DNA from 3 places in the Alteromonas sp. AWM4_230 genome. Region 2 is predicted to be linked to each of the others. Evidence: predicted binding sites of a transcription regulator. Region 2 holds the regulator's gene; each other region holds the start of a gene.
What was found. The regulator sigma-54, encoded in region 2, starts transcription at its own class of promoters, with help from an activator protein. The targets are predictions, from matches to a motif close to GTTGGCACGNNNNTNGNNT.
Positions count from the first base shown of each region.

Region 1: ACXACS_RS10130 (exopolysaccharide biosynthesis protein) is a predicted target of sigma-54. The motif match lies at 1,838-1,856, and genes of this name have one in related genera.
Region 3: nirB (nitrite reductase large subunit NirB) is a predicted target of sigma-54. The motif match lies at 3,799-3,817, and genes of this name have one in related genera.

Region 1 covers NZ_JBSWTB010000001.1:2,374,450-2,382,834, reverse strand. Annotated here, with positions in the region: gene ACXACS_RS10140 (rhodanese-like domain-containing protein) at 1-111, shown strand, start outside; gene ACXACS_RS10135 (LysR family transcriptional regulator) at 167-1,078, shown strand; gene ACXACS_RS10130 (exopolysaccharide biosynthesis protein) at 1,098-1,703, opposite strand; gene ACXACS_RS10125 (sigma-54-dependent transcriptional regulator) at 2,189-3,520, shown strand; gene ACXACS_RS10120 (hypothetical protein) at 3,536-3,760, shown strand; gene ACXACS_RS10115 (sensor histidine kinase) at 3,765-5,282, shown strand; gene ACXACS_RS10110 (response regulator) at 5,272-5,724, shown strand; gene ACXACS_RS10105 (response regulator) at 5,737-7,830, shown strand; gene ACXACS_RS10100 (DUF883 domain-containing protein) at 8,011-8,340, shown strand; gene ACXACS_RS10095 (hypothetical protein) at 8,345-8,385, shown strand, end outside.
Region 2 covers NZ_JBSWTB010000001.1:4,146,197-4,154,581, reverse strand. Annotated here, with positions in the region: gene mgtE (magnesium transporter) at 1-967, opposite strand, end outside; gene ACXACS_RS17885 (HPr family phosphocarrier protein) at 1,141-1,413, opposite strand; gene rapZ (RNase adapter RapZ) at 1,413-2,258, opposite strand; gene ptsN (PTS IIA-like nitrogen regulatory protein PtsN) at 2,342-2,785, opposite strand; gene hpf (ribosome hibernation promoting factor) at 2,799-3,086, opposite strand; gene ACXACS_RS17865 (RNA polymerase factor sigma-54) at 3,117-4,598, opposite strand; gene lptB (LPS export ABC transporter ATP-binding protein) at 4,672-5,397, opposite strand; gene lptA (lipopolysaccharide transport periplasmic protein LptA) at 5,400-5,945, opposite strand; gene lptC (LPS export ABC transporter periplasmic protein LptC) at 5,914-6,492, opposite strand; gene kdsC (3-deoxy-manno-octulosonate-8-phosphatase KdsC) at 6,489-7,037, opposite strand; gene ACXACS_RS17840 (KpsF/GutQ family sugar-phosphate isomerase) at 7,038-8,018, opposite strand; gene ACXACS_RS17835 (calcium/sodium antiporter) at 8,021-8,385, opposite strand, start outside.
Region 3 covers NZ_JBSWTB010000001.1:4,284,912-4,293,296, reverse strand. Annotated here, with positions in the region: gene ACXACS_RS18435 (nitrate- and nitrite sensing domain-containing protein) at 1-1,074, opposite strand, end outside; gene ACXACS_RS18430 (hypothetical protein) at 1,382-1,669, opposite strand; gene ACXACS_RS18425 (SulP family inorganic anion transporter) at 2,115-3,680, shown strand; gene nirB (nitrite reductase large subunit NirB) at 3,995-6,544, shown strand; gene nirD (nitrite reductase small subunit NirD) at 6,622-6,990, shown strand; gene ACXACS_RS18410 (nitrate reductase) at 7,079-8,385, shown strand, end outside.

The sequences.
Region 1 (8,385 bases), 1.8 Mb from region 2:
TCTGGCGTTCGTGCCAAATTAGCCGCTGAGCAATTAATGCTTATGGGATACGAGAACGTATCAGTAGTAACGTGTCCTGTATCATCTATTAACCTCGCTCTTGAAAAGTGACTTGTATAATCACTCTATGCTATAAGTAGCCCATAAAGCGGGTTAAGGGCGTCGTATGCTTAAATCTACACTCGAACAATGGCGTATGTTTAAAGCCGTTGTTGATGCTGGTGGTTTCAATCAAGCAGCTGCAGAAGTACATAAAAGTCAATCTAGTGTTCATCACGCTGTTCAAAAACTTGAGAATGCCATTGGTGTAACACTATTTGAAAATATTGGCCGTAAAGTACAGCTTTCTCCGCAGGGTGAGCTCATGTATCGCCGCGCTTCGTTTTTGCTTAACGAAGCTCACAAGCTTGAAGCGGTAGCAAGTAGCTTAAAAGTAGGAACAGAAACAACACTACGTATAGCTGTGGATATTATTTTCCCTTCTGAGTTATTGTATAACGTGCTTGCCAAAGTCTCTGCAGAGTTTCCTCTCTTACGTATAGAAATAGAGGAAACCGTCCTTAGCGGAGCTAACGCGTTATTAAGTAGCGGAAAAGTAGATTTGGGCATTTCTCCCTTTGTCTTTCCGAATGGTTTTAGCGAAGACTTATGTGAAATTGAGTTCGCCGCGGTGGCTCATGCTAAACATCCATTGCATCAATTAAATAGAACTCTTACCTTAGAAGATCTTAAAACTCATCGTCAGATTGTCGTTCGCGACTCATCTGCAGAGCGCAAGGCGGATGTGGGTTGGCTGGGTGCAGAACAGCGCTGGACAGTGAGTCACGTGAGAACATCTTTAGATATCATCGCTCAAGGATTAGGATTTGCATGGCTACCTATAGCCATTATCAAGGATGAATTAGAAAATGGTACGCTAGTACCGCTTCCTTTGGATAACAATGCGGCGTTGAGAAAGGCCCTTCTCTATCTTTCTTTCGAAGATGGAGACACGTTAGGCCCAGCGGCACGCGCATTTATGGGAGAACTGAGGTACCAAACAATGAACTTGCCTACCTCTGAGTTTATGCTTGATTGATGTATAAGTAGCTCGCGTATTAGCTCACCACTGCAGGCAGGTGCTGAAAGCCTAACACAAAACCAAACAGCGAAATTGTTACACCTACCAAGGCTACTGCGCCGTCGTCTGTAGCCATACCAACCGCCATTATGAATACCGCCAAGGCGGGAATAAGACCCATAAAGGGAATAAGCTCTAACGGAACCATTACCAAGCCGCAGCCAACACAATTCAATGCAATTAGAGAGCGGAACACGGGCTGCCTCATAAAAAAACAACGGGGAACGAGAAAGCGATCAACACTGGCCGCGTAGGGTTTTACTTTTTCAACTATATGGCGCAACTGATCGGCATCGCAATGAATATCCATTACTTTTTGAGGTAACCATGGATGTCTGCTACCAAGTAAAATTTGCAATGCAATAAGTAAAATAGTCACACCGGTTAACGAAGGTACACCTGGAATAGCGCCTATAGGTGTACACGCAATAAAGGACGGAAGCGCTAGCATCGGACCAAAGCCTCGCTTCTCCATCACTTCCCAAAAATCTGCAAAATAAAACAAATCTTGACTAGCGCGAGGCTGCATTTTTGTCAGCAGCTCGGTTAAGGTCATTGATCTTTCAGCTGTTTTTGCCCACATTTTCAAATCCTTTGACGTAAATCTAGCTGTTATCCTCTAATTTCAGGGAGCTAATGCGGAGCTTAGATACGCAAATTTTCGGCAATATTTATCCAACCCTTTCACCAATAATAGGGGCGCTCCCCTACCATTTTGTGCGAAAAATGTGCCATCGCCCTATTTGAATATTTGCTATAAGTCATCGGGAATACTTTTTGCACTGGTGTGTAAATAGGTAACGCCTAATATTCATTGAACAATCCGAAAATCCTTTAAGTCAAATAACGATTTGAGGTTTTAAACGGTCGTTCGCATTATTGAGTCTCAATATTTTATGCAACTTTTTTGAACGCTAATGTAGTGTTACACGACCTATACAATATTTTGCTTGGAAATAAGCGATGATAACTTGGTATCTAGTTATTTTTCCTTGCTGTTTATGATAAAACTATAACATTGATTTTATTCCATATTTTAAATGGAAAGTAATAGAGAGGGACATCCACGTGCTAACCGTACTTTTAGTTGATGATGACGCCGAGTTTACAGAAGTAGCTTGTACTATTATTGAATTTTTAGGCCACGACGTTCTAACCGCTGCTACATTAGCTGAAGCCCGTGATTGGCTTGAGAAAGAAACATTCGATCACGTACTGTTAGATTTTATGCTGCCTGATGGTAGTGGCGCTCATCTATTTAATGAACTTGATGCGCTTCCCAAGCGCCCTCGTGTTACCTTAATTACCGGCCACCCTTCGGTTAAAAGCGTGATTAAAGGCTTATGTGGCCCTACCGTGGACTACCTTGTAAAGCCAATACAGCGCGAAGAAATTGAGGCTGTTTTAAGTAAAAAACAAAAAGACAAAACACCTAAAGAAGAAACAATTGAAAAACACTTCGATTTGCTTATTGGCGAGTCACCCGTGATGAAAGAGTTATACAAACTCATTTCAAGGGTCAGCAAGACAAGTGCTAACGTCATGCTGTTAGGCGAAAGTGGTGTTGGTAAAGAAGTGGTTGCTGCTGCAATTCACCGAGCTTCTGAAAGTGAAGGCCCTTATATCGCCACAAACTGTGGTGCCTTTTCTAAAGAATTGATTGGTAGTGAACTGTTTGGCCATGAAAAAGGTGCCTTCACCGGTGCGGTAGGTCGTAAAGAAGGTGTTTTTGAACAAGCGGAAGGTGGCACCCTTTTCTTAGATGAAATCACAGAAATGCCCATCGATATGCAGCCCAACCTTTTGCGCGTACTTGAAAATAAAGTAGTGCTTCGCGTAGGTGGCACAAAATCTATACCTGTAAATTGTCGCGTAGTATCTGCAACAAACAGAACAATGGAAGAAATAGCGCAAAGCAAAGTGTTGCGCGAAGATATCTATTTTAGATTAGCCGTTTTCCCAATCACTATCCCACCATTACGTGAACGAAAAGAAGATATTCCGCTGCTAGCGAAAACCTTTATTGCAGAATTTAACAAAGATAACGGTTCTAATTTTAAATGGGAAGATAATCAACTTGAAACGCTTCAAGCCTATGATTGGCCAGGAAACGTTCGTGAGTTAAGACACTTCGTTCACCGTGCAGCAATTATGAGTGACCCTGAGAAGAGTGAGATTGAACTACCTAAAACTATTGAATCTCCTTTTGCACAGAAGCAGAGTACGACACCAGCCCTTCAAGCTGGAAGAACGATTGAAGATGTAGAAAAAGAGCTTATCTACGCCACGTTAGAAAAAGTAAGTGGCAATAAAACCACGGCCGCAGAAATGTTAGGGATAAGTACTAAAACGCTGTACAACCGCCTTCATGCCTATGGCGATCTAAGCAAAGATGAATAATAAGGGGGGCTCGATATGACGAGCGAGGAATTCTCACGTCTAAGTGTTTTCGTACATGATGCTCGCAAGCCTTTAAATAGAATATCTATGCAGGCGGAGCTAGTAAAAATGGCACTAAATGGTGATGTTGCGCCCGAAAAAGCATTAGCGGCGTTAGATAAAATAATAAGCAGTGCAAAAGACTGCAGCGAGACCCTTTCTGAAATGACGTCAGAACTGGGTAAGAACGATGCGGAATAATTAAATGATCTCTAAAGTTCTGTCTTCAATTTACAGCTGGATAATTTTGGTTGTAGTCATCATTGTCGTTATGACTGCAAACTCGTTTTATGTAGTAAGTACTCTTAACGACCTCTCAGCACTTGAGGCGCGACTATTTACAACTAATCGTGTAATCAATGCAGTGAATAGGCTTCATGTAGCGGTGCTGCGAGTGGAATCTGGTCAACGCGGCTATATGCTCACAGACGATGAAGAATATTTAACTGACTATACTGAAACACTTGGCGTTATCGGTGAGTTAATGGACGAGGTAGAAGTGAGCTCTTTTTCGTCAGATATAGACGAACAATCTGTAAGAATTGAGGAATTGCTAAAGCTAACTAAGGCAAAGGTCAACGAAGTTATTCAAGTAGTAGAACTTATAAAGGAAGGTAAGCAGAAAGAGGCCGTTAACCTAGTTGAAAGCGATAAAGGTATTGACCTTTACAGGCGATTCGAAGAGCTATTTCGTGAAATTGATGCATCTGAGCGTGGTATGCAGGGTACGCATTTAGCAAATTTGATGAGCTTGCGAAGAGACTCAGTAAACACATTAATCATCTCATCAGCTACTACCCTACTACTCGTTATTGCAGTTTTCCTTTTATTGAAAATTAACTCGCGAGAGCACGAGAAGTATCAGGCCGATCTTGAATCTGTCAATGAGGACTTAGAAAATCGCATAGATGAACGGACACAAGAGCTTAGTATTTACTCTGATGAATTAGCACGAAGTAATCGAGAGTTGGAAGATTTTGCATTTGTCGCTTCACACGATTTACAAGAACCCCTTCGCAAAATTCGGGCATTTGGAAACCGACTAGAGTCAGGATACAAGGATGTTATTGATGAGAGAGGCAAGGATTATTTAGCGCGAATGCTAAACGCAGCAGAGCGCATGTCGATGCTCATATCTGATCTTCTTGCCTTTTCTCGTGTATCAACCCGGGGAAAAGACTTTGATGATGTAGACTTAAATAAAGTTATACAGAGCGTTCTAGGCGATTTAGAGATCGCCATTGATGAAAAATCAGCACAGATAGATGTAAGCGAAAATATGCCTTCCATTCGAGGGGATAAGACACAGCTTGAACAATTATTTCTAAATTTAATCTCTAACGCGCTTAAATTTCAAACTGAAGGTGTAACACCTGTTGTCAAAGTCAATTTACAAGAAGCCAGCGAAGAAGATACTCAGGATATACTTATGTCCGAAGAGTATAACTGGATAAAAATTGCAATTACCGACAACGGCATTGGCTTTGACCAGTCGTTCGCGGAGAAAATATTCGCTCCGTTCCAACGCCTTCATGGTAGAAGCGAATATAAAGGTACGGGTATAGGGCTTGCGGTATGCCGACGCATAGTAGAAAGGCATAATGGCCAAATTACTGCTATGAGCGCACCAGGACACGGGGCAACTTTTACAATTATAGTGCCGGTAGATAGCGAGCCGTTTGGTTCTAACAACAATAATGGAGAGACACACAATGACGCGTAAACAAACCCAGCCAATAAATATCTTGATGGCCGATGATGATGAGGATGATCGCCTATTAACCGTTGACGCGCTGCAAGAAAGTCGCGTCCTCAACAATTTGTTTTGCGTTGAAGACGGTGTGGAATTGTTAGAGTTTCTTCGTCATGAGGGGAAATATTCTGATCCAGCATCGGCGCCTCGCCCTAGCCTTATATTGCTTGACTTAAACATGCCAAGAAAAGATGGTCGCGAAGCACTTCAAGAACTTAAAAACGACCCAAAACTACGCAGTATTCCGGTTGTTATCTTAACGACGTCGAAAGAAGAAGAAGACATGCTCCGCGGTTACGACCTCGGTTGCGCTTCTTACATTACTAAACCCGTTAATTTTGAAGGATTAGTTGAATTAATGCGTGCTTTAGGTCGTTATTGGATCGAGTTCGTAGAGTTACCACACGAGTAAAAGAGGTACTAGATGTCAGAGGTTATTAAAATTCTATTGGTTGAAGATGATGAAGATGATTACTTCTTAACTTCTGACTATCTAGAACAATGTGAGTCACCTAAGTTTGAATTAACTTGGGTGACAAACAGTCTTGACGCCATAGAAGCGCTTAAGACGGAAGACTTTGATTTATGCTTGCTTGACTATTTGTTGGGCGCTGAGAATGCCATAGACGTTCTGGGTGTTCTTAAATCGAACCAATTTAGTCTGCCAGTGGTTATTTTAACAGGTCAGTCAGACGCTACTGTAGATGAAATGGTGATGCGCGCGGGAGCCGCAGATTATCTTCAAAAGTCCGAAATAGAATCGCCACGTTTTATGCGTACTATCCGTTATGCCATGGTTCGTCGCGATATAGAAAACGAGCGAATTGAGCGCAATAAGGTTGAACAAAAAAACAAAGCAAAAGACAAGTTCCTAGCCCACCTTGGCCATGAATTGCGCACGCCTCTCACCTCTATTTTGGGCTATACAGAACTTCTCATTGATGACGCAAGGAATAGCCCGTTTCAGCAAGAGCTATCGATAATTCATTCAAACGGCAAACACTTATTGAGCTTGCTCAATGATTTACTTGATATGTCGCGCATAATGGCTGAGAAGCTAGAATTAAACATTAAAGATGTAAACTTATCTGCTTTTCTTACCGATATTCACTCCTTAATGCGCTTGAACGCCAAAGATAAAGGGCTAAGTTTGAATGTGGTGTCTAACACCAAAATCCCTGAATTTATTAAGACAGATCCCACCCGACTTCGCCAAGTGCTGCTTAACCTCATTTCTAATGCGGTTAAGTTCACCGATAAGGGCAGTATTACACTTACTATAACCCTTGATGAAAACCCAACAGATAGTGAAAAACCTCAGCTACTTAGATTTTCCGTAGACGATACTGGCATAGGTATGCCACCAGACAAGTTGATCAACATCTTCCAACCTTTCGAGCAAATTGAAGATGTAATGCGCGCTAATCACGGTGGTGCTGGTTTAGGTTTAGCTATTTGTAAAGAGCTTGTCACCAAGCTTGGCGGCGATATAGACGTGTCATCTCGACTTGGAGAAGGTAGTACGTTCACATTCGATATTGACCCTGGCGATATTTCCAAGCAACCTCACGTCGACCTAGAACTCGGTCAGATACAAACCGTCGAATCTAGCAGTATTGATTTAAATGTTACCGGCAGAGTGCTGATTGTCGATGACTTAAGAGAAATTCGGCGCCTTACCGGCCACCTTGTAAGTCAGTCTCAGGCAGATATTAGTTACGCGGAAAACGGTGTTAAGGCACTGGAAGCTGTATTACAGGCCGATGAACACAATCAACCATTTGACCTCGTTCTCATGGATATTCACATGCCTGTGATGAATGGCATTGAAGCGTTACACGCTATTCGTCGCCATGGTAAAGATATTCCCGTTATTGCGGTCACCGCAGCCAGTCGTAAAGGATTAAGAGAGTCGCTAATACGCGAAGGTTTTAATGACGTTATAGGTAAACCAATAGACCGCTTTGCACTCGCTCAACTTCTCTCACAATACCTTCCTCCTGGCGATCACGTTACTTTTACCAATGTGGAAGCACAGGTTGCTGACATGCCGATACAGAAACCTTACGCACCAGAGGAAAACATGCCATCAAGCGATGGATTTGAATCCAATACGAATATAGACATTGCAGCTGAAGACCCCCCTCAGAAAAAAGGTGACGGAAGCCCTTCTAGTAAACGTATTTTAGTAATTGAAGATGATGAAGATGCTGCAGAGCTATTGCAGTTGTTTTTAGTTCATTTAGGTCATGAAGTCACCACCGAGTACTGTGGTGTTGATGCGCTTAGCACCGCACAAGACAATGACTTTGATCACGTGTTAATGGATTTGACGTTACCCGATTACAATGGTTATGACTTGGCTGGCGAACTTAAAGAAAAATTGCCTAATGCATTGCTTACCATAGTTAGTGGACACGAGGCCGAAGAAGATGCAATGGAATCGATAGGAATAGATAGCGCGCTGCTTAAGCCGGTTTCAAAAGATGACCTCGCATCTGTCGTAGGTGGAAGCTAAGCTTTCGTTTTAGCGACTAAGAAAATATTACAGGGGTTTGCAAGGATAACGCATTTCTCTTGCAAACCTTTCACCCTCTCAAATAACTTAAAAACCTATCCAACTGTAAATAAAGGATTTATTCTATTGGTACAGCCGTTGCAATAGTTATTGTGAACCCAAAATATTAAGGAGAGTATTATGGCTACACAAGCTTCAGCAAAACCACAAACCGTTAAAACTAGTAGTGCTAACGGTGTGGCTGAACCGAGTCACCCAGTAACGGATCAACTAAAAGACACCCTTCATGCGTCAGTAGACAAGCTTGCCGATAGTGCGGGCGTGGCGGAAGAAAATATTCGTCGCACAGCCTCATCATCTGCTGAAAACATGTCTGAAAGAAAGCGTTTAGCAGAGCAGAAATGGCAGGCATCAAAAGTACGCAAATTTGCGATTGAAAATCCTGTTCAAACTGCAGGTATCGCTTTTGCGGCAGGTATGCTAGTAACGTCGCTTCTACGTAAGAAGTAGATTCATGAAAGCGCTAGATTTTCACAAAGCACGGTTTCGCACGTG
Region 2 (8,385 bases):
TTAATATAGCTAATACGGCAAGCTGGCTTAGCGTGGCTTCAAATAAGTCACTTACCATTGCTGCCATTAGCGCAGTCACTAAATTTACTGCCAGCCAGACGGAGCGGCGTTTAGTACTTTGCATAACCGGTGCAAAGGTATCTTCATCATCATCAAGACCCGCCATACTCATCATTGAGTGTTCGGCGTCTTCACGAATGATATCAACCACGTCATCAATGGTAATTCGCCCAACTAAGCGATGATTTTCATCAACTACCGGCGCTGAAAGCCAGTTATAACGCTCAAACAGGCTTGCCACTTCATCGTCGGGCATGTTTACCGGAATGGCCTCTGACTCTTCGTCCATAACATCAGACACCTTGTCGTCGGTATCCGCGGTGAGTAGACGGGCAACCGGGATGATACCGACCAGATTATCGGTTCTATTGACCACATAGAAGGTGTCTGTATTTTCCGGTAACTCACCTTTTAAGCGAATGTAGCGAAGAACCACATCAATGGTTACATCAGGACGCAAGGTAATGGTATCGGTGTTCATGATGAAACCAGCGGTTTCCTCACCGTAAGACAGCGCCTGCTCTGCACGTACGCGGTCTTGTGCATCCATTGAATCGAGAATGTCTGCCAGCACAGGTTCAGGAAGGCTACTCAGCGTTTCTGCCAAGTCATCGGTATCCATTTCTTCAAGTGCATCAACCACATTGGCGGGGAGCATCTTTGTGATAATACCGTTTCGAACATCATCAGAGAGTTCTTCTAAAATATCACCGTGAAAGTCGCTATCAATTAGCTCCCACAACTCATCACGGGTCCTGCTAGGGCTAGATTCGAGAATATGCGCAACGTCTGAAGGGGGAAGTTCAAGCAGAAGCTTACGTACAGATACAAATTGACCGTTTATCAACGCTGCGTTAAGTGCACGTAATTGGGTTTGTACGTATTTAGAAACAAGCGCTTCTGCCATAAGGCGTTATTCCTACTAAGCTGATATGGAAAATAAAGGCTGTGTAGCCTAAGTGTGCGTAGAATATCGCAATTATATTAAGTCTGTCATGATAATTGCGTGGCTTTTACGCAAGAATTTGGAATTACTAAGCTAGCTGTTGATTAATTCGTCAAGAGATATTCGGGTTGAGACTATTCGTCTTCGTTAAATCTGCCCTCAATCAGCTCTTCAATGGCAGCAAGTGCATCGACCGCATCATCACCATCGACAATAACATCTACCTGTTCACCTTGGTGACTTTCCAGCATCATCAAGCCTAATACGCTGCTTGCATCGGCTTCTTTATCGCCTTTTTTCAAAATGATTTTGGCATGAAACTGATTAGCAAGCTTAACTAATTGGGTGGCTGCTCTCGCGTGTAAGCCTAGTTTATTGACGATTGTAAGCGTTTTTTGAATAGTCATTACTGGTTCAACTCTCTGTGACGAATTTGAACATCAGGATGTATTTCGCTGAAGGTTTTCGACAAGGTTTGGGCAATATAGACAGAGCGGTGTTGGCCGCCAGTGCAACCGATAGCCACAGTCACATAGCTTCTATTGTTGCGCTCTAAGTGAGGAAGCCATGTAGTCATCAAGTTTTGAATCTGCCAAATAAATTTGGTTACTACGGGTTGTGAGCCTAAAAATACTTCCACGGGGGCATCTAACCCAGTTAAGTGTTTAAGGTCTGGCTCCCAATGCGGGTTAGGTAAAAAACGCGCGTCAAAAACGTAGTCAGCATCTTTAGGTATGCCGTGTTTAAAACCAAACGACTCAAAGACAAGAACAAGGCGTGAACTTTTCTTACCCAAAATACGTTCACGGATCAGTTCGGCGAGTTGATGTATTGTTAGCTTGTCTGTATCTAGGTATAAATCAGCGCGTTCAGTAATTGGCGCAAGAAGCGCAGACTCCGCCCTAATAGCCTCCGATAGAGACTTATTTAGCTTAGCTAAAGGGTGAAGACGGCGAGTTTCGCTAAAACGCTTAACCAGAACGTCATCGCTTGCGTCAATGTACACTATAGTCATCGACCAAGAAGAAGGCAGGTAGTCTAGAATCTCTACCAAGTCGTCAGGGTTTTTGGGTAGGTTCCTAACGTCAATACTTACCGCAACTTGATCGTATTCATCAACAACAGTATGGGTGAGGGTGGGAAGCAAATTTACTGGGATATTATCAACACAGTAGTAACCTAAGTCTTCCAATGCGCGAAGTGCGACAGACTTACCAGACCCCGAACGACCACTGATTATGATCAGCTTCACCTAAATTCTCCCTTATATTCTGGTTTCATCACATGCGAGTTGTCAAATAAAGCGCCTACCTATGAGGTGTAGGCACTTATTGTTTAACTTAATGCAGAAATAATTTCGTCGCTGGTTGTTGCACGACGTATTGTTTTAATCGTTTCTTTGTCGCTTAGCTTACCGGCTACGGTAGCCAGTGTCTGAAGGTGTCCTTCGGTTTGCTCTTCGGGAACGAGAAGAGCAAAGAATATGTCTACGGGCTTTTCGTCTAGGGCATCAAAGTTGATAGCTGGTGTACTTGTTACAACGATTGCTATTACCTTCTCAAGGCCAGCCAAGCGACCGTGAGGCAGTGCTATCCCGTTACCAATACCCGTGCTACCCATACGTTCTCGAGCCATCAAGCTATTTAGAACCGTTGCCTGGTCGATGTTGTCGTTATGCTTGGCAGCGATATCAGCGATGATCTCAAGAATTCGCTTTTTACTATTACACTGAACCGCACACTCGGTGCGGTCCAGACTTACGATGGCTTGTATATCCATGCTCAATTAACTACTAATGTTTTTTCAGTTTTTCCTTATGCTTGATTACCTGCCGGTCGAGTTTATCAACCATGCTGTCAATCGCCGCATACATGTCGGTATTTTCTGAGGATGCGAATACTTCAGCGCCACTTAAATGAACAGTCGCTTCAGCTTTTTGATTTAATTTTTCAACGTTCAGGATGACATGCACATTAGAAATGTGATCAAAGTGACGTTCAAGTTTGCTGAACTTCGTATCGACATAATTACGCAAAGAGTCGGTGATTTCGACATGATGACCAGTAAGGTTGATTTGCATATTTCGTCTTCCTTATATTATTAAGCCCGTTTAAATAAGGCTTTTGCGTTGGTTCGACGGCGGGATCGACAATGATTCCCGGTATTTTGCTATTGTTCGCCGAGCGACTTTTATGCCTTGCTCGGCCAACAATGAAGCAATCTTGCTATCACTTAGCGGCTTGCTAGGATTTTCCGCAGCCACTAACTTCTTGATCAATGCACGAATCGCTGTAGATGAACACTCACCACCTGACTCTGTTGCTACGTGGCTTGAGAAGAAATACTTCAATTCGAAGATGCCACGGGGCGTATGCATATACTTCTGCGTTGTTACACGCGAAATAGTCGATTCGTGCATATCTACCATTTCTGCGACATCATTTAGCACCATTGGTTTCATCATTTCCGGGCCGTGCTCAAAAAAGCCCATTTGCTGCTGCACAATGCAATTTGCAACCTTCATTAAGGTATCGTTGCGAGATTCAAGGCTCTTTATGAACCACTTGGCCTCTTGCATGTGTGAGCGGATGAATTGTGAATCGCTGCTGTTCTTGGCACGACGACTCATCGCTGCGTACTGTTGGTTTACGCTTAATTTAGGCAGACTGTCGGGGTTCAGCTCAACCACCCAACGGCCATTTTTCTTGGTTACTGAGACATCAGGAATAACGTACTCAGGCTCTTTAGTAACTAAAGCACTACCTGGGCGAGGATTCAAGGTTTGAAGTAAACGCATTGCTTCGCGCAGCTGATCTTCTTTCAATCGGCTCTTACGCATTAGCGTGCGGTAGTCTTTACTGCTCAGTAAGTCTGAATATTCCTCAATAAGCTGCTTCGCTTCAGCAAGCCACGGTGTGTCTTCTGAAAACTGGCGCAATTGCACCATAAGACACTCTTGAGGTGTACGAGAACCTGAACCAATGGGGTCGAACATTTGAATGCGCTTAAGTACACACTCTATTTCGTCCATTTCGATAGGCTCTTCTAGATCATCGTCGTTGACCGCTTCTAAGATGTCGTCAAGAGTAACGGTTAAATAACCTGATTCGTCAATTGAGTCGATGATTGCTGTAGCGATAGCGCGGTCAGTATCTGAAAAATGAGTGAGGCGCATTTGCCAAAGAAGATGTTCTTGAATGTCTTCTGTGGTCTCACCTTGGAAGATTTGTTCATCATCATTAGATGGGCCAGGTGCAGGCGCGGAAGAAGCCGAATAATACTCATCCCAAGTACTGTCGATAGGTAGCTCATCGGGAAGATCATTCTTCTCCAGTGCATCTCCCGCTTCTAGCGTATCGCTTGATGCAGAAGCGGTCGCTTCAGCAGCGCTATCGTCACTATCGACATTGTTCTTTTCTACTTGTGGCTCGTCGTTACTTTCTTCCACTTCTAAAAGCGGATTAGAATCGAGGGCTTCTTGTATCTCTTGCTGGAGATCAAGCGTAGAAAGCTGCAGCAGTTTAATGGCCTGCTGAAGCTGAGGTGTCATTGTAAGTTGTTGGCTAAATTTTAGCTGTAAAGATGGTTTCATCTACGTCTTATTTAAATGCTCTAAATTAAATATACCAGAGCGAAACTGAAAAATGACAATTAGGTTACACTAACTATAGCCTGAATTGTTCGCCTAGGTATACGTCCCTTACTTTTTGATTACTTAAAACCTGTTCCGCAGTTCCTTGCGCAATAAGCTCGCCATGACTCACAATGTACGCTTTTTCGCAAACATCCAATGTTTCGCGTACGTTATGGTCCGTGATAAGGATACCAATACCCCTATCTCGCAGATGCTGTATTATCTTCTTTATATCATTAACTGATATTGGATCAACACCGGCAAATGGTTCGTCTAACAAAATAAATTGTGGTTTTGCTGCCAGAGCGCGGGCAATCTCTACGCGACGCCGTTCTCCCCCTGACAAACTCATCCCCGTACTATTACGTATATGGTTGATATTAAATTCATCAAGTAGGGCGTCTGCTTCTTCTTCTTGCTGTTGTGAATTTAAATCTTTACGGGTTTGCAAAATGGCCATGATATTTTCATGTACCGTAAGCTTTCTAAATATTGATGCCTCTTGCGGAAGGTAGCCTATACCGCGGCGAGCGCGCTCATGCATTGGCTGGTGAGTAAGCTCATTATCATCAATTTCGATCTTGCCTTTGTCTAAGTTGACTAAGCCTACAATCATGTAAAAAGTGGTGGTCTTACCAGCGCCGTTAGGGCCGAGAAGACCAACAATTTGACCGGTAGACACTGAAAGGCTTACATCGCGAACAACCTGTCGCGATTTATACGATTTAGCAAGGTTTTTAGCGCTCAAAGTTGCCATTGCTATTCATTGTCCTCGTTGTCTTTCTTAGACGATGTTTTACGAATGGTGTCAGGAGTAAATACTGTGGTTACACGACCTTCACCATCTTCACCGGCACCACCCGTTGCAAGCAATTGTTCAGTAATCATATCGAACGTAATCTTATCACCTTGCACTTTACTGGTATCTTGCTGTAGCTCAGCATTACCCGCCAGAGAAATAGTGCGATTAATTACTTCATAGCGAATTTCATTGGCTTTCGCTGATACCGGTGTACCGTCTTCTAGTGATTGAGAATAGCTTGCAGGGTTGCCACGGGCGATAAATATTTCACGGCCGCTGCCATCTGTAGCTATTACTTCTACTTCATCAGCTTCGATTAGGAGTGAACCTTGGGTAATAAGTACATCTTCCTTGTACAGCGCGGTTTTGTTTTTACCATCAATAAACTGGGTGTTTGACCCTATCTTAATGGGTTGTGAAAAATCTTCTTCACTGGCTATTACCGCACCGCTAGCGATGGCAAGTAGAAGGCTAGTTGCTAGGGGAATAAGTCGTTTGTACATGATCTAAAAGCTCGTATTCTTGTGTGCGTAAATTCGCGTTAAACCCATTGCTTAAAATAAGATATTGCGTACCCAGTATCTCAACGGGTTGATCAGATGTCATTTGTTTCGTGTCTAAATTTATCTGGATGTATTCCGTGGATAAACTTTTGACAAAATCATCGCTGGTTTGATTTTCAATAACAACGCTATCTTCAAGCTGAATTAATTCATTGTTATAAAGCGTTCCTTCCTCGGCAGTTACAACCCAAGGTGATGAAGCGCTTTCTGTATAAAGGGTATATTTAGGTTGCTGGAATAAAACAAAGCCTAATTGGTCGTAATGCTCCATCGACTCTGCAAAGACTTTGTGATTTAACTCACCGTCTTGGTTGTACAAGGTTGTTGTTAAGTTTTTGGCCTTGTAGGCAGGCTTGAGCGCATCATTTTCGCTACTACCTTGAGTTTCAGGCTGCTCTTCCATCCACGTTGGGATGTACATAAGCATAGCTAAGATAAATAGCGCCGATATACTTAAACCTAAGCGATTGAAGCCAAACTGGCTCATACACTAGCTCCGAAAATATCATTTGCAACGCCTTTAGCTTGCAAAATGGTGTCTGATATTTCTCGAACTGCGCCAAATCCGCCCGGAAGTGTGGTGATCCAGTTCGCTTGCTTTGCAACAAAAGGGTGAGCATCGGCAACCGCAATTTTTACCGCTACGTGCTGATACATACCTGTATCGGGCATATCGTCTCCTACGGCGGCAACTTCGCTTGAGTTCAACCCTAGGCTTTTCATTAATTCGCCGAGGGCGTCAGCTTTGTTTTCTTCACCCTGAACAATGTGTGCTACGTTTAGCGCCTTCATTCTGTTTTCTACAATTGCTGAACGTCGTCCTGTTATCACGGCGACGTTAACACCATTACTTACCAAGGCTTTCACGCCATATCCGTCGCGGGTGTGAAAGGCTTTAAGCTCTTCACCGTCGTTGCCCAAGTAAATGCGACCGTCTGAAAATACGCCATCCACGTCACACACCAGTAGTTTAATGTGCGCCAACTGCTCAAAAAGCGCTTGGTCTAAATCGGTGTATAGAGTCGTCGTCATTTAGAGTACTCCCGCTTTCAAAAGCATATGCATATTAAAGGCTCCGACAGGGTTGCGCTTTTCATCGGTAACCATCAGTGCGCTTATCTTATGGGTTTCCATTAGGTTTAGGGCTTCTACAGCTAGCTGCTCTGCTGTGGTTGTTTTGCCGCCTTTGGTCATTACATCTTCTACTGTCGCACTATGCACATCTATACGGGCATCAAGTATTCGGCGTAAATCACCATCAGTAAACACGCCTGTTAACGAACCATCGGGTGCGATAACACCAGTCATGCCTAGGCCCTTTTTGGAAATTTCTAAAAGTGCATCAGCAACAGTTGCATTTAAATTTACTAGTGGGATATCACTGCCACTTAGCATGATATCACTCACTTTAAGCAGCAGCTTTCTACCTAAGCTACCGCCGGGGTGCGACAGCGCAAAGTCGTCTGAAGTGAAACCCTTTTGGTCAAGTAGGGCTACCGCTAGGGCATCACCCATAACCAGTGTGGCCGTTGTGCTTGATGTGGGCGCCAGACCCAATGAACACGCTTCTTTTTCTACACTAATATCCAGCACTACATCTGCGTGTTGGCCTAGCGAACTATCGGCACTGTTGGTCATTGCCACTACCAGTATACCTAAGCGCTTAACAACGGGCAGCAAGTTAACTAATTCATTGGTTTCACCAGAGTTAGAGATGGCTAATAGAACATCTCCCTTGCTTAGCATACCCAAGTCGCCATGGTTGGCTTCACCGGGATGCATGAAGAACGCTGGAGTACCTGTACTGGCTAGCGTAGCCGCAATTTTATTACCGATATGTCCAGATTTTCCCATACCGCTTACAACCACTTTTCCCTTACAGTTGAAGAGAATGTTGCATGCAGTGATAAAGTCACCATTTAAGCGCTCAGCAAGGTTAGCAATAGCCTGCGTTTCAATGTCGATAACGCGCTTTGCCGATTCGATATAGTGCATCTGAGTTTGTGTATTCATGATTATCCGAACAGCCAATATTGGTAGCCGATAAAGCAAGCCAGAAGTATAAATCCATTGGTTCTTGATATTGTACGCTTTCCAATTAAATCAAAGCTGAACAAGAACAACAGCAAGGTTAAACCGAGCATAACGTACATGTCTCGATTATAAACGTCAGGGTCTAGCAGACCTGGGGCAATTAAACCTGGCATACCAAGTACGGCTAGCAAGTTGAAAATATTAGAGCCGATAATATTACCAAGTGCTAAATCATCTTCACCTTTAAGCACACCTGCGACACTTGCTGCTAATTCAGGAAGGCTTGTGCCAAACGCGATAATCGTCAACCCAATAACCAAATCAGAAATGCCCATGTATCTGGCAA
Region 3 (8,385 bases), 140 kb from region 2:
TAAGGTTTTAGTCTGCTCATCGAGTGACAGCGTTTTAATCTCGTCGTCTTTTGTATCTTCTGCTAAGCCGGGCATGCTGGGGTCAAACAGTAAGGTGAGCGGCGAGCCATCATTGGCGTGCTCATCGTTAAAGCGCGTGAGCAACTGTTGATGATTGGCCATTTCATTTTTTGCATTGGCAACTTTACTGTTAGCTTGCTGTGTTAAGGCTTCGGTCAGTGCCACTTCGATATCCTGCATTGCATCTATACGACGGGTCGCAACATCAAACCAAACTTCGGATATTTCACCGGAAATAGGGCTGCCGTCACTTAGTTGTGCAATCATATTTCTAAGCTGGGTAATATCTATTGCCGCTGGGCTTTTATTTAAAGCATCCAATGCGTCCTTATGCGGCTTACAGCTAAACTCACAGAATATATTGAAGTGATGTTCTTGGGCTTGCTGAAGCGCAGCAAGCTTTTCACATAGACGCGCGTCGAAATGGGTTTCTGCAAAACCAATTGCACCCCACGCACGTTCTTGCCCAGCATACTCTTTGGCCTGCATGAAGTTGAACAAAGCAACCAGCAAACGGGTAATGGTTGGGTCGCTTGCTATGTCTGCTGCTTCAAAAATGACAGTAAGTAAACTTGCCACTAAGCGGCTGTAGGCTCGTGTTGATTCCAGTGGCGTTAACTGTTGCTTACTGACTTGTTCTCTTAAGCGAGGTAGGTAGTCAGTAGCCTGCATGGCAAGCGTGATACTGCTCAATAAACGTGGGTTGCCTGAAGTAATCTCATCAGTTAAGTAAAGAGATTTCAAATGACTCTTTAGCATTGACTCAGCTTGTTCACTAGCACTGACATACTGCATTCGCTCAGCTTTGTAGCGCTCGGCTTTAGACGCAAGAAAGATATTGCTGGCTCCGCGCTCTTTTTGCAGTTCATGTATAAGCTCACGAACCGCAATAACAATACGACAGTTACTAGAAAGCTGTTCTAACACAGTGATTTCTGCGTGTTTTGCGGCCAGCAAAAAACGTTTCGTGGCATCGCTACAAAGCGCAATGGTTTGTTCAGGTTCGTGTAGCATAAGAGGCCCTGCTAAATGTTGGTTTACGCAATTCGCTTTTTTATTGATAGTTTTTTTGCGAAGTATTGCATTAAAGCACGTTGAATTAAGCAACACTTATGCCCTGTTTATCAGAATGGAGTTAGGCAAAGCCTGGATGGGGGAGTAATGCGCCGAATGCTTAACAGACGTGACTTTTATAGGTGTAACGCAAAATTAATTACTATTTGATGAGTTAAAAATGACGGGCATTTTAGGAGAGATCGTAAGCGGTATTGCACTTTAGTGGTGCAATCCGCCTGTAGATACTTAGATTTAATTTCAAAAGCTAGTTTCTTACTACGCGAAGAAACCAACCGACAAAGAGAGAAATCAAGAAGCCGAAGAAGGCAATCATCGTAGTTATGGTGAGCATCTGTCCTGAGAAGTCTGCATTTTCCCCGGTATGTTCGCTTACCAGCATTCCTGAAGCCTTGAAGATAAACAGAGCCGCAACAGAAAATAGTAAGATAACGGCGGTAGACATAATGGTGGCTTTCCAATAAGCCTTTGGCGACATCCAATGAATAGCGCCTGCAACTAGCACGCACAAAATGGTAAGAATATAAGGTACCACGTAAACTCCTCGTTAAATAAGACCTATGCCTTACATCATTGCCACATCATTAAGTGCAAATTAGCGCGAAGTAGCGGGCCAATAATACGAGCTAATGCTACGGGCTCCTGCTAAGAGCTAAGCGCAACGATGGGCTAGGTTAATAAAATACTGCAATACGATGCCACGTAAGATGCCTTTTGTCAGCAAAGGCCCCAAAATTTAGCGCATCTGAAACTAAACCAAGAAGCGGCGTTAACAAGAAACTAAATGGCTTTTGCTTTTGTTGTCTTGCCGCTGCCCCCTCTGAACTGTGTTTGTGCGTCAGTAACAATCTATTAAAAGATTTTAAGCTACAATGGTGGTAGAATCGCCGAAAAATCATCCTGCCTACTTGGTGTACTGCTATCACGCGGTTTACGCCACGGTGGGTTGTTGTGTTTAACATCTTAGCTTCTGAGAGAACATGTTCGATTTAATTACCAGTAAAGACAGCAACGTTAAGAACGACGTGCTATCAGGTATTACAGTGGCACTAGCCCTGGTCCCTGAAGCCGTCGCATTTGCATTTGTAGCCGGCGTAGAACCAATGATTGGTCTATACGCGGCCTTTATGATGGGGTTGATTACCTCTGCTATTGGCGGTCGCCCTGGAATGATTTCTGGTGCTACCGGCGCCATGGCCGTTGTAATGGTGGCACTGGTTGCCCAGCACGGTGTGCAATATTTATTCGCCGCGGTTATTTTAGCGGGCTTACTGCAAATTATGTGCGGTATATTCAAGCTCGGTAAGTTTATTCGTTTAGTGCCATATCCGGTAATGCTTGGCTTTGTAAACGGTCTTGCAATCGTTATTTTCTTAGCTCAGTTAGGCCAGTTTAAAGTGACTAACGCTGCTGGAGAATTACAGTGGATGGAAGGTACGCTGCTATACTGGATGCTAGGGCTCGTGGCGTTAACCATGGCCATTATCTATTTACTGCCTAAGCTAACCAAAGCTGTTCCTGCGTCGCTAGTAGCGATTGTTACGGTAACAGCATTAGTACACGGCCTCGACTTAGAAGCACGTACGGTAATCGACTTTGTTCGTGACCTGTTACCGGCTGACCAGCGTGACACCGCAACCTTAGCGGGAGAGCTTCCTAGCTTTGCTATTCCTATGGTGCCGTTCACCTGGGAAACTTTCATGATAGTACTACCAACCTCAGTGATTCTCTGCTTGGTGGGTCTTATTGAATCGCTTCTTACTCTTTCATTAATTGATGAAATGACCGATACCCGTGGTCGTGGTAATAAAGAGTGTGTTGGTCAGGGCGTTGCAAATACCGTTAACGGTTTCTTTGGCGGTATGGGCGGTTGTGCCATGATTGGTCAAAGTATGATTAATATTAACTCTGGCGGCCGTGGTCGCTTATCCGGTATTACTGCCGCACTTGTACTATTGGGCTTCATTCTATTTGCAGCACCGCTTATTGAAATGATCCCGCTTGCTGCTCTTGTTGGCGTTATGTTCGTGGTGGTTATCGCTACATTTGAGTGGGCGTCATTCAGAATTATACGCGGCGTAAACAAAGAAGATGCCTTTGTACTATTTCTAGTGACAGGCGTTACGGTTATTGCTGACCTTGCCATTGCGGTGGTTGTCGGTGTTATCGTTTCTGCCCTTGTGTTTGCATGGAAACACGCCCGTCATATCGAAGCGAAGTCGCACATTGATAACGACGGTTGGAAAGTCTATGAACTAGACGGCCCGCTTTTCTTTGGCTCGGTATCGCATTTCAAAGACTTGTTTGATATCGCTAACGACCCACAAGATGTAGTTATCGATTTTAAAGACTCTCGTATCTGGGATTCATCAGGTATCGACGCACTAGATACCCTTGCAGATAAATATGAAGAGCAAGGTAAGAAGCTACACATTCGTCATATCAGCGATGAGTGTCGTTCACTGCTTCGCAAGGCCGACAAATTTGTTGAAATTAACGTAGTTGAAGACCCTCGCTACCGCGTAGCAACGGATAAACTGGCATAAGTTATTTGATAGCGCTTAATGCACCAAGTGAACACAGATTTGCGTTTGTTTGGTGCAGTTATGAAATTTGAATAATGCCTATTTTTTAGTAAATCAAATAAAAACAATAGATTACGTTTTTGGCACTGAACTTGGATAGCTATTAGCGTAAAGTGTGTTTTGGTGATTTGTGTCAATCGCTGAAAATTGTGTGATTTATAACACTCCGTAAAATGTGTTAGCCGACCTAATCCGTTGGCAAAATAGGCAACGAAGCCCGCATCAACGAAAGTTGAAGCGGGCTTTTTTTTTTGTCCCGAAAAAAGGGGAATACCATGACTTCATTGGACTCAAAAACGCAAATTGTCGTCGTAGGCAACGGCATGGTGGGGCATCATTTTGTTGAGCAGCTTCACCAAAGCGATGCCAATGTAGAAATAACCGTTTTATGTGGCGAGTCTCGCCTCGCATACGACCGCGTTTATCTGTCATCATTTTTTAGTGGCGCTAGTGCTGATGACCTAGCGCTTACTACACCCGCTCAGTACGCCGAATGGGGCGTAAACGTAGTCACCAATGCCTTAGTGACCGATATTGACCGTGACAATAATAAAGTGACGACTTCTGAAGGGCAGGTGTTTAGCTACGATAAGCTTGTGTTAGCTACGGGCTCATACCCATTTGTGCCACCCATCCCTGGCAACGACCAAGAGCATTGCTTAGTGTACCGCACCATAGACGATCTACTCGCTATTGAAGCGTCAGCAGCAGTGAGCAAAGTAGGGGTTGTTGTTGGTGGTGGGCTGTTGGGTTTAGAAGCCGCTAACGCATTAAAGCAAGCTGGGCTAGACACTCACGTGGTCGAATTTGCGCCACAGCTTATGGCGGTGCAGCTAGACCAAGCCGGTGGTACCGTACTTAAAGACAAAATTGAAGATTTAGGCGTAACCGTTCATACCCAAAAAGCAACCCAAACTATTGAAGCTGGTGATACATGCCGCTATAAAATGGTATTTGCAGACGGCACTGCGCTAGAAACTGACATGATTTTATTTTCTGCCGGTATTCGACCTTCCGACCAGCTCGGCAGAAAGTCAGCGCTAACATTGGGTGAGCGCGGCGGTATTGTCATTGATAATCACTGCGTGACGTCTGACCCAAACATTTACGCGGTGGGCGAATGTGCGCTGTGGGATAACAAAATCTTTGGCCTGGTAGCACCGGGCTATACCATGGCGCGCACAGCTGTAAGTCATATAACCGGCGGCGATGCCGAGTTCGCTGGCGCAGATATGAGTACCAAACTCAAGCTAATGGGTGTGGAAGTGGGCTCAATTGGCGATGCTCATGAACGCACAGCCGGTGCGCTTAGCTACACCTATTTAAATCAGCCAGAAGGCGTGTACAAAAAGCTGGTGGTAGATAGCGAGCAAAAGTACGTGCTTGGTGCTGTACTCGTTGGCGATACCAGCGACTACGACACGCTATTACAATATGCGCTTAACAGCATCGAATTACCTGAACACCCAGAAAGCCTGATTTTGCCATCTTCTGATGCTGCACCAGCATTAGGTGCCGATGCACTTCCAGACACAGCCTCTATTTGTTCATGCCTAAACGTGACTAAGGGCGACATTGTTTCAGCTATTGAAGGTGGCTGTTGCAGCGTTGGCGATGTAAAAGGTGAAACTAAAGCCAGTACTGGTTGTGGAGGCTGTGCCGCACTACTTAAAAACGTAGTAGATAGCGAGCTTGAAAAGCGCGGTGTTGAAGTATCAAAAGCGATTTGTGAGCACTTCAATTACACCCGACAAGAGCTGTTTCACATTGTTAAGGTAAACGGCATTCGCACCTTCGACGAGCTACTTGAACAGCATGGTGAAGGTTTAGGTTGTGAAATTTGTAAGCCTGCTGTGGGTTCTATTCTGGCATCAGTTTATAACGACTACATCCTAAAAGCTTCACATCTTCCTCTACAAGACACCAACGATATCTACCTTGGCAACATGCAAAAAGACGGTACCTATTCTGTAGTGCCTCGCGTTCCTGGCGGAGAAATTACGCCCGATAAGCTCATTTTGTTAGGAGAAGTGGCGAAAGAATACAACCTTTACACCAAAATCACTGGTGGGCAGCGCATCGATTTATTTGGCGCACGCGTAGAGCACTTACCTGATATATGGGAAAAGCTAGTAGCCGGTGGGTTTGAAACCGGTCACGCGTATGCGAAAGCGCTGCGTACAGTGAAATCGTGCGTGGGAAGTACATGGTGTCGCTACGGTGTGCAGGACTCAGTAGGCACGGCTATTGATTTAGAAAACCGATACAAAGGCCTACGTGCACCGCACAAAATCAAATTTGCCGTATCGGGTTGTACCCGTGAGTGTGCAGAGGCTCAAAGCAAAGACATTGGTGTTATCGCTACCGAGCAAGGCTGGAACCTTTATGTGTGCGGAAATGGCGGTATGAAGCCACGACATGCAGACTTGTTCGCCACCGACCTAGATACGGAAACGCTAGTTAAATACATCGACCGCGTGCTGATGTTTTATGTGAAAACGGCCGACCGCTTACAGCGTACATCAGTGTGGATGGACAACTTAGAAGGTGGGTTAGCTTATCTGCAAGATGTTGTGATTAACGATGCACTTGGCATCAATGAAGAGCTTGAAGCACAGATGGATGCTGTGGTCGACGCTTATCAGTGCGAATGGAAAACCACCATTGAAGATCCTGAGTCGCGCAAGCGTTTCCGTCAATTTGTAAACAGTAGTGCCAGCGACACCAATATTCAGTTTGTTTCAGAGCGGGGGCAGGTTCGTCCAGCTACTGAAGCTGAAAAAGTAGCAGGGAAAGATCAGTTTATTCCCATCTCTATGGTGTAGTTCACAAAATTAATGGTGTAGCCACTGATTTAATGGTGTAGCCACTGGCTTATCAACCTTGTTAGGAGATACAAATTATGACAGCTGCGCAAAACGTAATAGCGTCAGAACAGGCAGTGCAATGGCACCTTGTTTGTGAGACGAAGGACCTTGTGACAAACAGCGGCGTTTGCGCCCTTGTTGACTCACAGCAAGTGGCCATTTTCTGCTTGAAAATAAAGGGCGAAACTCAGGTTTTTGCCATTAGTAACTACGACCCTATTGGTAAAGCAAATGTGCTTTATCGCGGCCTTTTGGGGTCGATAGGCGGTGCGCCAGTTGTCGCTTCGCCGTTGTACAAAGAGCATTACTTTTTGGAAACCGGGCTGTGTAAAGAACGCGATGATGTATTCGTCACGGCTTACCCTGTGAAAGTAGAGGGTGAGAAGGTATTTGTAGGCGTTTAAGCGAACTGCCAGTATTTGAATGCCCACATGAATAAAGCCTTCTTGCAAAAACGCATTCAATTATTTCGAAATCGAAAAAGGTAATGAAATGAATATGGCTACACGACAACCCGACATGATGTCTGAACAATTAAGACAAACAACATGCCCATACTGCGGCGTAGGGTGTGGTGTAGATATCAGTTGCAACGTTAGCAAGCGTGCCACAACCCTGGACACTGTTAAAGGCACGCCAGAGCATCCCGCCAATTATGGAAGATTGTGTGTTAAAGGAACAAACCTGCTTGAAACAAACGACCTAAATGGACGTTTGCTTCACCCAACCATAGCAGGTCAATCGGTGGATTGGGACACGGCCACCGATGTGATTGCGGATAAGATCACATCTACCATTGCGCAGTATGGCGCGGATGCCGTTGCTTTTTATGTTTCAGGCCAGCTTCTTACTGAAGACTACTACATTGCCAATAAGCTTATGAAAGGTTATATCGGCAGTGCCAATATAGATACCAACTCTCGACTTTGCATGTCATCAGCGGTAGCTGCTTATAAGCGCGCCTTTGGTGAAGACGTGGTGCCTTGCGATTACACCGACTTAGAGTGTACAGATTTATTGGTAATTACGGGAAGTAATACGGCGTGGGCCCATCCTGTGCTTTTTCAGCGCATTCAGCGAGCAAAGCTGAAAAACCCAAATATGAAGGTCATCGTTGTCGACCCGCGCAAAACTGAAACCTGTACGATAGCCGACTTACACCTTCCTATAAAACCAGGTAGCGATGTTGCGCTGTTTAATGGCTTACTTAGCTATGCAGACGCACAAGGTAGAATAGATAGAACCACCGTCGAAACCTATGCCGAGGGGCTTGATGAAGCGCTTGAAAGTACAAGTGGCTTAACGCTGGATGACGTGGCTAGCGTATGCGATATAGAAAAAAGCAAGGTTAAGGCTTTTTTCGACGCATTCTGTGAAGCATCCAGCGCCATTACTTTTTATTCTATGGGCGTTAATCAGTCTTCCGCTGGCGTAGATAAAGCCCAAGCCATTATTAACTGCCACCTGGCTACAGATTTAATTGCCAAAGACGGTTGTGGTCCGTTTTCTATCACAGGTCAGCCTAATGCCATGGGGGGGCGTGAAGTTGGTGGCTTAGCTAACATGCTAGCTGCCCACATGGATTTAGAAAACCCTGAGCATATCGAAGCAGTAAAGGCCTACTGGCATGCACCCGTTATGCCCAAAGGTCAGGGGCTAAAAGCTGTAGACCTCTTTAACGCAATAGAGAGTGGCAAGGTTAAATTCGTTTGGATAATGGGGACTAACCCTGTTGTCAGTATGCCCAATCGCGGCCAAGTTGAGCGCGCACTTTCAAAATGTGACATGGTGGTGGTGTC